DNA from 2 places in the Aeromicrobium phoceense genome. Region 1 is predicted to be linked to the other one. Evidence: predicted binding sites of a transcription regulator. Region 1 holds the regulator's gene; the other holds the start of a gene.
What was found. Region 1 encodes HrcA, which represses chaperone genes, less so after heat shock. Its sites were predicted from a motif close to TTGGCACTCGNNNNNNNCGAGTGCCAA; they were not measured.
Positions count from the first base shown of each region.

Region 2: the regulator HrcA is predicted to act here: its motif matches at 4,025-4,051, upstream of groES (co-chaperone GroES).

Region 1 is NZ_JACEOG010000001.1:1,734,279-1,739,748, reverse strand. Features, by position in the region: gene ybeY (rRNA maturation RNase YbeY) at 1-375, opposite strand, end outside; gene H1W00_RS08420 (PhoH family protein) at 353-1,375, opposite strand; gene H1W00_RS08415 (histidine triad nucleotide-binding protein) at 1,393-1,737, opposite strand; gene dnaJ (molecular chaperone DnaJ) at 1,759-2,907, opposite strand; gene hrcA (heat-inducible transcriptional repressor HrcA) at 2,945-3,961, opposite strand; gene H1W00_RS08400 (hypothetical protein) at 4,075-4,503, shown strand; gene H1W00_RS08395 (DUF3097 domain-containing protein) at 4,496-5,329, shown strand; gene H1W00_RS08390 (lysylphosphatidylglycerol synthase domain-containing protein) at 5,316-5,470, opposite strand, start outside.
Region 2 is NZ_JACEOG010000001.1:1,300,156-1,305,625, forward strand. Features, by position in the region: gene tsaD (tRNA (adenosine(37)-N6)-threonylcarbamoyltransferase complex transferase subunit TsaD) at 1-496, shown strand, start outside; gene H1W00_RS06250 (5-oxoprolinase subunit C family protein) at 584-1,438, opposite strand; gene H1W00_RS06255 (5-oxoprolinase subunit B family protein) at 1,435-2,016, opposite strand; gene H1W00_RS06260 (LamB/YcsF family protein) at 2,018-2,737, opposite strand; gene H1W00_RS17015 (THUMP-like domain-containing protein) at 2,824-3,984, opposite strand; gene groES (co-chaperone GroES) at 4,132-4,425, shown strand; gene groL (chaperonin GroEL) at 4,456-5,470, shown strand, end outside.

The DNA.
Region 1 (5,470 bases):
GTCGTAGCCCAGCAGGTGCAGGATGCCGTGGACGGTGAGCAGCGCCATCTCGTCGTCGCGCTCGTGGCCGGCGGCGGGAGCCTGCTGCTCGGCGACCTGCGGGCACAGGGCGATGTCGCCGAGGTAGCCCGCGTCGAGCTCCTCGTCCTCGCGGCCCGGAGTCAGCTCGTCCATCGGGAACGACAGCACGTCGGTGGGTCCCTGCTTGCCCATCCACTCGCGGTTCAGGACGGAGATGGTGTCGACGTCGACGAGCCGCAGCGTCATCTCGGTCTGGGGGTGCAGCCGCATCCGCCGCATCACGAAGCGGCACAGCGAGGTGAGCGAGGCGACGTCGACGTCGACCCCGGACTCATTGAGGACGTCGACGGTCATGCGCTCCCCCGGCGACCTCGGAGCGAGCGCGCCCGTTCGCCTCGTAGTCGTCGTACGCAGCCACGATGCGGCCCACCAGCTTGTGGCGGACGACGTCGTGGCTGGTCAGGCGGCTGAAGTGCACGTCGCGGACCTCGTCGAGGATCTGCTGCACGACCCGCAGGCCGCTGGTGGCGCCGCCGGGCAGGTCGACCTGGGTGACGTCGCCCGTGACCACCATCTTCGAGCCGAAGCCGAGACGGGTGAGGAACATCTTCATCTGCTCGGCGGTGGTGTTCTGCGCCTCGTCGAGGATGATGAACGCGTCGTTGAGCGTGCGGCCGCGCATGTACGCCAGCGGCGCCACCTCGATGACGCCCGACGTCAGCAGCTTCGGGATCGACTCGGGGTCGAGCATGTCGTGCAGCGCGTCGTACAGCGGGCGCAGGTACGGGTCGATCTTCTCGCTGAGGGTGCCCGGCAGGTAGCCGAGCCGCTCGCCGGCCTCGACGGCGGGGCGGGTCAGGATGATCCGCGTGACCTCCTTGGCCTGGAGGGCCTGGACGGCCTTGGCCATCGCGAGGTAGGTCTTGCCCGTGCCGGCGGGACCGATGCCGAACACGATCGTGTGCTCGTCGATCGCGTCGACGTACTTCTTCTGGTTGAGCGTCTTGGGCCGGATCGTGCGCCCGCGGCTGGACAGGATGTTGAGGCTCAGCACGTCGGCCGGGCGCTCCTGCGTCTCGGTGCGGAGCATGCCGATGCTGCGCTCCACGGTCTCGGCGCTGAGCGCCTGACCCGTGCGCAGGATCGTCACGAGCTCGTCGAGGAGTCGCTCGACCAGGGCGGCCTCGGAGGGCTCGCCCGTGATCGTGACCTCGTTCCCGCGCGCATGGATCTTCGCCTCGAAGGCGGACTCCATGAGGCGCAGGAACTCGTCGGCGGGCCCGAACAGGGAGACCAGGGGCACGGACGCGGGAATCGTCACCGTGTGTCGTGGCTGTGCAGTGTCGTCAGTCATACCCCTCCAGCGTAGCGTCAGGCCAGGAACAGCTTCGAGACGTCGACGCCGGCCAGCACGTGCACGTGTGCGTGGAAGACGGTCTGTCCCGCATTCTCCCCGGTGTTGAACACCAGGTTGTAGTCCTCGTACCCCTCCTGCGAGGCCACCACACGCGTCTGGGCCAGCAGCTCGGCCGCGACGGCCGGCTCCGCCGACGCGAGGGAGGCCGCGTCGCGCTCGTGCACCTTGGGCACGACGAGCACGTGCACCGGCGCCTTCGGGTTGATGTCCCGGAACGCGATCGTGTGCTCGGACTCGGCGACGACGTCGGCCGGGATCTCGCCCGCGACGATCTTGCAGAAGATGCAGTCAGCAGCCATGCGCCGACTCTAGCGACCGGCTCACTTGAAGGCGTCGCGGATGCGGCCGAAGACGCCGGAGCGCGAGTTGTGGCCCACGACCGGGTCGACGTGCTCCTCGCCGCGCGCGGCGGCGAGCCTCTCGAGCAGCTCGCGCTGCTCGGCGTCGAGCTCGCGCGGGGTCTCCACCACGACGTGCACGGTGAGGTCGCCGCGGCCCGAGCCGCGCAGGCGCGGGACGCCGAAGCCACGGGCCACCACGGTCTCGCCCGACTGGGTGCCCGGCGGCACCTCGATCGGCACGGAGCGCTCGGCGTCGTCGACCTCGTCGCGCTCCGCGTCGAGGGTGGGCAGGTCGATGCGGGTGCCCAGCGCGGCAGCGGTCATCGGCACCGTGATCTGGCACGCGAGGGCGTCGCCCTGGCGCGTGAAGACGGGGTGGCGGGCCACCTTGACCTCGATGTAGAGGTCGCCGGCCGGGCCACCGCCCGCGCCGACCTCGCCCTCACCGGCGAGCTGGATCCGGTTCCCGTCGTCGACACCGGCGGGCACGTTGACCTGCAGGCTGCGGCGCGAGCGGACGCGGCCCTCGCCGTTGCACTCGCGGCAGGGGTCGGGGATGACCGTGCCGTAGCCGTGGCACGTGGGGCACGGACGCGAGGTGCGGATGTCACCGAGCAGCGAGCGCTGGACGTGGTGGACGTTGCCGTGGCCGTGGCAGGTGCCGCACGTGACCGGCTCGGAGCCCTCGTTCGCGCCGGTGCCGTCGCAGACCTCACACGTCACCGCGGTGTCGACCTTGATCTCGCGGCTGACGCCGAACGCGGCCTCCGCGAGGGAGATCGACAGGCGCAGCAGCGCATCCTGGCCGCGCTGCACGCGCGGGCGCGGACCGCGCGAGGACGTCTGACCGAAGAACGCGTCCATGATGTCGTCGAAGCTGAAGCCCTGGCCGAAGCCGCCGCCCATGCCGCCACCGCCGGACAGCGGGTCGCCGCCGCGGTCGTAGACGGCGCGCTTCTGCGGGTCGGACAGCACCTCGTAGGCGGTGGTGACCTCCTTGAAGCGCTCGGACGCGTCGGGGGCGTCGTTGACGTCCGGGTGCAACTGGCGGGCCAGCCGGCGGTACGCCTTCTTCAGCTCCTCCGGGGTCGCCTCGCGGGACACGCCCAGCAGTTCGTAGTAGTCCAAGGTCTCTTTCTCTCTCGCAATTCCTGGGGTGGATCGCTCAGCCGTCGGCGAGGATCCGCCCGACGTAGCGGGCGACGGCGCCGACGGCGGCCATCGTGGCGGGGTAGTCCATGCGCGTCGGTCCCATGGTGCCCAGTTGGGCGAAGCTCTCGCCGTCGGGTCCGTAGTTGCTGGACACGACGGCCGTGCCCGACAGGTCGTCGCGGCCCGTCTCGCGCCCGATCCGCACGTGCGGTCCGACCGTGGCCTCACCGAGCAGGTGCAGCAGCACGACCTGCTCCTCCATCGCCTCCAGCACGGGACGGATCGCGGTGTCGAAGTCAGCGCCGAAGCGCGCGAGGTTCGCCGTGCCGCCGACGGCCACCCGCTCGTCGGAGCGCTCGTTGGAGAACGTGTTCGCCAGGGTCGTGACGATCGAGGTGACGACCGGGCGGTCGTCGGTGGCGAACGTGTCGATCAGCTCGGCCAGCCGCAGCGAGGCCTCGGGCAGCCGCTCGCCCAGCGTGGCGCGGACGATGCGCGACTTGAGGTCGCTCAGCAGGCCCTCGCCGGGGGTCTGCGCGAGCTCGACGATGCGCTGCTCGACGCGGCCGCTGCTGGTGATCACGACGATCAGCACGCGCGAGCCCTCGAGCGCGACGAGCTCCACGTGACGGACGGTGGAGCGCGTGAGCGACGGGTACTGGACGATCGCGACCTGGTTCGTCAGCTGCGCGAGGATCTTCACGCTGCGCATGACGATGTCGTCGACGTCGATGGCGCCCGAGAGGAACGTCTCGATGGCGCGGCGCTCGGCGACCGAGAGCGCCTTGACCTCGGCCAGCCGGTCGACGAACATCCGGTAGCCCTTGTCGGTGGGGATCCGGCCGGCGCTGGTGTGCGGCGCCGTGAGGTAGCCCTCGTCCTCGAGGGCCGCCATGTCGTTGCGGATCGTGGCCGACGAGACGCCGAGGCGGTGACGCTCGACGAGCGCCTTGGAGCCGACGGGCTCCTGCGTGGCGACGTAGTCCTCGACGATCGCTCGCAGGACGTTGAGCCGACGGTCCTCGATCACGCTGTCACCTCCCACGCTGCTGGCACTCGAACCTGACCAGTGCCAGTCTACCGAGGTCGTCGAGGGCGGTGCGCCTGCGCGGAGGCCGCCGGGCGGCATGGCAACCTGTCGGGGTGAGTGAGGTCTCCGTACGCCCCGACGGCGCGATCGAGGTCGCCGACGGCGGCCAGGTGCTCGTGTACACCGCCTACGCCGTGACGGCCCCCGACGGGACCACCGTCGCGCACGAGTCGCGCGGCGGGACGATGGCCGCGGTCTGGGCGAGTGCCGTGGGCGAGGCCTTCGTCGAGGTCAGCCACCTCGGCCACGGCCCCGAGGGCGGCGAGCTGGTCATGGTGGTCACCCGGCCCGGCCACTCCCCCGACGTCGCGCTGGGCGCACTCGTCACCGACGAGATCCCCGCCACCGTGCCCGAGAGCTGGCCCGCGGCGGTCGACCTGGCGATCGGGCTGATCGTGCACGACACCCTCGACAGCGGCACCAAGGACGACGTCGAGGACTTCCACCAGCGACTCCTGGGAGTGTGGTTCGGCCATGGCTGACCGCTACGGCTCCGACGTCCTCTCCGGCGACTGGCGCCGGCCCGCCCGCGGCCGCTCCACCGAGGTGGCCGCCGACACCGGCCTCGTCGTGGAGGAGGCCTCCACGGGCTTCGTCGGCGAGATCATGCGCGTCGAGCGCGACCTCGGCACGGTCCAGCTCGAGGACCGGCGCCTGCGACGCAAGGTCTTCCCGCTCGGCCCCGGCTTCCTCCTGGAGGGCAAGCCGGTCGTGCTGGTCGCCCCCACGCCGAAGGGGAAGGCCGCGCCCACCCGCACCGCCTCGGGCTCGCGGATCGCCGCCGACACCCGGGCGAAGGTCGCGCTGCCCAGCCGGATCTACGTCGAGGGCCGCCACGACGCCGAGCTCGTCGAGAAGGTCTGGGGCGACGACCTGCGCGCCGAGGGCGTGGCCGTGGAGTACCTCAACGGCATCGACGACCTGGCGGCGATCGTCCGCGACTTCTCCCCCGGTCCGAAGCGCCGGCTCGGCGTGCTCGTCGACCACCTGGTGCCCGGCTCGAAGGAGCAGCGTCTCGCCGACGAGGTCGCGCACGTGCCGCACCTGCTCGTGGTCGGGCACCCCTACGTCGACGTCTGGCAGTCGATCAAGCCGCAGCGGCTCGGCATGGACGCCTGGCCGACGATCCCGCGGAGCATCGAGTGGAAGCGCGGCATCTGCGCCCACCTCGGCTGGCCGCACGACGACCAGGCCGACATCGCGCGGGCCTGGAAGGCGATCCTCGGCCGGGTCGACTCCTGGACCGACCTCGAGCCCGCGTTCCTGGGCCGGGTCGAGGAGCTCATCGACTTCGTCACCTCGCCCTGAGCAGCTGCAGCTTCCACAGCCCCACGGAGAGCAGCCCCAGCACCAGCGGCCCCGCGATCGTGATGGTGCGCCAGATCACGAAGCCCGCCACGAGCTCGGCCTCGTCCGCGCCGGCCTCGATCGCCAGCAGGGTCGCGACGA
Region 2 (5,470 bases), 430 kb from region 1:
GGAGATCGACAAGGTGGCGCGCGACGGCGACCCCACCGCGATCGCCTTCCCGCGCGGACTGACCACGGGGCGCGACCTCGAGCGGTACCGCTGGGACTTCTCCTTCTCCGGGCTCAAGAGCGCGGTGGCCCGCCACGTGCAGCACGAGCAGCGGATGCAGCGCCCGGTCGCCGTGGCCGACGTCGCGGCCTCGTTCCAGGACGCGGTCTGCGACGTGCTGAGCCGCAAGGCGATCAAGGCGTGCCTCGAGCACGACGTCCCCCGGCTGATCCTGGGCGGGGGCGTGGCCGCGAACGGCCGCCTGCGCCACTTCGTCCTCGAGCGCGCCGAGAAGGCCGGCGTCGAGGTCCGCATCCCGCAGATCTCGCTGTGCACCGACAACGGCGCGATGGTCGCGGCGCTCGGCGCCGAGGTCGTCCGCCGCGGCATCGCTCCGTCGTCGCTCGACCTCGCCGTCGACTCCAGCCTGCCCGTCACGCGCATCGTCGCCGCCTGACCCAGCCCCGCCCCCGACACTCGCGACCCCGGTTTGCGCCACTCGGCGTTGGTGGGTCGGAGGTGGGTCGGAGCGGGCGATCCCGCGTCAGGCGCGGTGGCGGCGGAACCGCAGCGTGTCGCCGGGCCGCAGCTGGGCGAGCACGTCGGTGTCGGCGTCGAGGACCACGGCGATCACGGGGTAGCCGCCGGTGACGGGATGGTCCGGACCCAGCACCACCGGACGACCCGAGGTCGTCACCTGGATGCTGCCGCGCACCACGGGCTCGCTCTCCAGCTCACCCTCGCGTGCCCGGTCGAGCGCGGGCCCCTCCAGCCTGACGCCGATGCGGTCCGAGACGGGGTCGACGCCCCAGCCGGTCGAGAGCAGCGTCGCGACGGCCGCCGGGGTGAACCAGTCGTCGCGCGGGCCCAGCACGACCCGGACCGCCACCTCGCCCGTGGGCAGCAGGGGCGGCAGTCCTTCGAGCGAGACCGGTCCGACGGGAGGACCCACCGCGAGCTCGTCGCCGGCCGCCAGGGCATCGGGGCCGAGGGAGGCGAGCGTGTCGCGGGAGCGGCTGCCCAGGACCGGGGGCACCGCGATCCCGCCCGCGACGGCGACCGTCCAGCGCAGCCCGGCGACCGGCGCCCCGAGTCGCAGCACGTCGCCACGCCGCAGCGCGAGCGGGCGGCCGGAGTCGACCGGCCGGCCGTCGACGGTCAGCGGCCCCGCCGCCCCCGTGACGGCCACGACGTGCGGCAGGGTCGCCACCAGCGCGAGACCGCCGCCGAGCGCCTCCACGACGGCCGCGTCGCCCGGATTGCCGACGAGGTGGTTCGCGGTGCGCAGGGCGCGGCGGTCGAACGCGCCCGACGGCCCTACGCCAAGATCGCCCAGCCCGGGACGCCCGAGGTCCTGCACCAGGCTCAGGGCGCCTGCCTCCAGCACGCGCAGGGTCATCGCGTCACCTCGACGAACCGGACGGTGTCACCCGGGTGCAGTAGTGCAGGGTCGTCGCGATCGAGGTCCCAGAGCGGCGCGTCGGTACGGCCGATGAGCCGCCAGCCGCCGGGGGAGGCGCGGGGGTAGACGCCGCTGAACCGGCCGGCGAGTCCGACCGAGCCCGGCTCCACGCGTGGCCGCGGACGGTCGAGCCGCGGGACCTCGAGGCGGGGATCGCCCCCGGACAGGTAGGCGAAGCCGGGCGCGAAGCCGGCGAACGCCACCGTCCACGGCGTCGCCCCGTGGAGGCGCACGACCTCGTCCGGGTCGAGTCCGCAGTGTCGCGCCACGGCCTCGAGGTCAGGTCCGTCGTACACGACCGGGATCTCCACCTCGGCCCCGGCGGTTGCGGCCAGGTCTGCAGGGGTGGTCGCGCCCACCAGCGAGCGCAGCTCCTCGGGCCGCCCGCGCAGCAGCACGGTGGTCGCACCGAGCGTCGCTCCGCGATCGCGCAGCGCGGCATGCCAGCGACGGGCCTCGTCGGCGTCCGCGCAGTCGAGCAGCACGGCGCGATCGCCGCAGGGCAGGATCCTCATCTCAGTGGAAGGGCTCGATCTCGACGCGGTGCTCCACGAGGACGCCGCGCACGTGGCGCAGCAGGCGCTCGGCGCCCGGGCTGTCGCCGTGCACGCACAGCGAGTCCACCGATCCCACCAGCTCGAGGGCCTGGGCGGCGGCCTCGGCCGGATCGGTCAGCACGGCACCCGGCTGGTCGCGGGGCACGAGGCCACCCTCGGAGGTGTACGCGCGGTCGGCGAAGCCCTCGAGCACGACACGGATCCCGGAGTCCTGCGCCATCTCGAGCGCGACCGACCCGGGCATGCCCACGAGGGGCAGCGGCGTCCCGTCGGCCAGCAGCGCCTCGACGACGGCCTCCGCCTGGTGGGGATCGTGGCCGATGCGGTGGTAGAGCGCACCGTGCGGCTTGAGGTAGGTGACCAGGCCGCCGACGCGGTCCGCGAGCTCGCGCAGGTGGTCGAGCTGGCGCCGGACCTCGTCCACGAGGTCACGGGGCGGCAGGTCCACGAACCGGCGGCCGAATCCCTCGCGGTCGCGGTAGCCCACCTGCGCCCCGATCGCGACGCCGTGCTCGACCGCGGCCTCGCACGTCGCGCGGATCAGGTCGTCGTCGCCGGCGTACGCGCCGCAGCAGACGTTCGCACTGGTCACGAGGGGGAGCAGGCGCTCGTCCTCGCCGGACGCCCACCGCTCGGGCGACTCGCCGAGATCGACGTTGAGGTCCACGCGGCCGGCCATGGACCGACGCTACCGCGCGCCAGGTCATCGCTGGCGGTGACGTTCCGGGGGTCCGCACCGGCGTGTCGACCCCGCGAACGTCACGCTCAGCGCTCCCGTTCCACCAGGAAGGCGCGCGCCTCGTCGGCCACGCGGGTCAGCACGACCGTCGCGGTGCGGGTCCCGGTGAGCTTGAGGCGAGCGACGAGCCGTTCGGGTACGACGTCGACGCCGCGCTTCTTGATCGTGAGGGTCCCGATGTCGCGCTCGCGCAGGGCGGCGCGGAGCTGCTTCTCCCGGAAGGGCAGCTCCTCGACCACCCGGAACGCCCGGCCGAGCGGCGTGGCCGCGGGGGAGTCCGTGGTGATCCAGGCGATGCGGGGGTCGAGGAGGTGGCCGCCGAGGTCCTCGGCGAGCTCGGCCACGAGGCCCGCCCGGATCACGGCGTCGTCCGGCTCGACGAGGTGCGACAGGGCGTCCCCGACGTGGGCCCGGGCGCCGCGACCCACGAGCGTGGCGCCGCGCGGCAGCACGGTGGCGCGACGGGCCGGGTCCTGGCCGAAACCGGCCCCCCAGAGGCTCGCCTCGACGAGGTCGCCGCCGTGCGAGACCCACTCGGCCTGCACGCCCGGCGGGACGGCGTCGTGGGCGATGCCCGGCATCACCTTGGCCACGGCGCGGCCCTCGAGCAGGCCTATGGCGAAGTCCCACGAGGGCACGAGCGCGTCGAGACGGAAGGTGCGGCCGGCGCCGTCGCGGCGCGCAGGGTCGACGAAGGCGACCTCGTCGGCGCCGATCGGAGTCGTCGTGGCGTCACCGACCTCGACCGTCCCGGCGAGGCCGAGGGCGGCGAGGTTGGCTCGCGCGATCGCGGCGCGCACGGGGTCGAGCTCGACGCCGCGCACCTCGAGGCCCGCCCGGGCGGCGGCGATCAGGTCGCCGCCGATGCCGCAGCCGAGGTCGACCAGGCGCGTGGCGCCGAGCGCTGCCAGCCGGCTCGCTCGGTGCGCCGCGACCGGGGCCCGCGTGGACTGCTCGAGGGCGTCGGGGGTGAAGTAGAGGAGCTCGGCGTCGGCCCCGAACTTCGTGACCGCGCGCCGCCGCAGGTGGTGCTGGGTGACCGCCGCCGCGACGAGCTCGGCGGGGTGGTCGCGTCGCAGTCGCGTGCCCAGTGCGAGGTCGGACTCGCTCCCCGCGCCGCGGGCCACCTCGGCCAGCAGAGCCTGCCCCGCGGGGGCCGTGAGCTCGGCGAAGGTGTGCGCATCCACGCGCCAGAGTCTGCCACCGGGCGCCGTCCCGCCCTCCGCTCTGGCACTCCGTTTGGTCGAGTGCCAGCCGGTGCTAGGCTGACTTCTGGCACTCCCACCGAGTGAGTGCCAACCGAACGTTACTCATCCGAAAGGGGAGGTCGACCAGTGTCGGTCACCATCAAGCCGCTCGAAGATCGCATCGTCATCAAGGCCGGAGAGGCCGAGCAGACCACCGCGTCGGGTCTCGTCATCCCCGACACCGCCAAGGAGAAGCCGCAGGAGGGCGAGGTCGTGGCCGTCGGCCCCGGTCGCGTCAGCGACAGCGGCGAGCGCATCCCCGTCGACGTGGCCGTCGGCGACAAGGTGCTCTTCAGCAAGTACGGCGGCACCGAGGTCAAGCACGGCGGCGAGGAGTTCCTCATCCTCAACGCCCGCGACGTCCTCGCCGTCATCGCCTGAGTCCACCCAGCCAACCGTTAGGGAGCACTCGTGCCCAAGATTCTGGAATTCGACGAGGACGCACGCCGCGCCCTCGAACGCGGTGTCGACAAGCTCGCCGACACCGTCAAGGTCACCCTCGGCCCCAAGGGCCGTTACGTCGTCCTGGACAAGAAGTGGGGCGCCCCCACCATCACGAACGACGGCGTGTCCGTCGCGCGTGAGATCGAGCTGGACGACCCGTTCGAGAACCTCGGCGCCCAGCTGGCCAAGGAAGTCGCCACCAAGACGAACGACGTCGCCGGTGACGGCACGACGACCGCCACGGTGCTGGCCCAGGCCATGGTCCACGAGGGCCTGCGCGCGGTCGCGGCCGGCGCCAACCCGGTCGGCCTGAAGAAGGGCATCGAGGCTGCCGTCGAGGCGGTCACGAACGAGCTGCACTCGCGCGCCCGCGCCGTCGACTCGGTCAAGGACATGTCGGCCGTCGCCACGGTCTCCAGCCGTGACTCGGTCATCGGCGAGCTCATCGCCGAGGCGTTCGACAAGGTCGGCAAGGACGGTGTCATCACGGTCGAGGAGTCCAACACCATGGGCACCGACCTCGAGTTCACCGAGGGCATGCAGTTCGACAAGGGCTACCTGTCGCCGTACATGGTCACCGACACCGAGCGCATGGAGGCCGTCCTCGACGATCCCTACATCCTCGTCAACCAGGGCAAGATCTCGGCCGTGTCCGACCTCCTGCCGCTGCTGGAGAAGGTCGTCCAGTCGGGCAAGAGCCTGTTCATCATCGCCGAGGACATCGAGGGCGAGGCCCTGTCCACGATCGTGGTGAACAAGATCCGCGGCACGTTCACGTCCGTCGCGGTCAAGGCGCCGGCCTTCGGCGATCGCCGCAAGGCGATGCTGCAGGACATCGCGACCCTCACGGGCGCGACGGTCGTCACCCCCGACGTCGGCCTCAAGCTGGACCAGGTCGGCCTCGAGGTGCTCGGCACCGCGCGTCGCGTCGTCATCACGAAGGACGACACGACGATCATCGACGGTGGCGGCGACCAGGCCG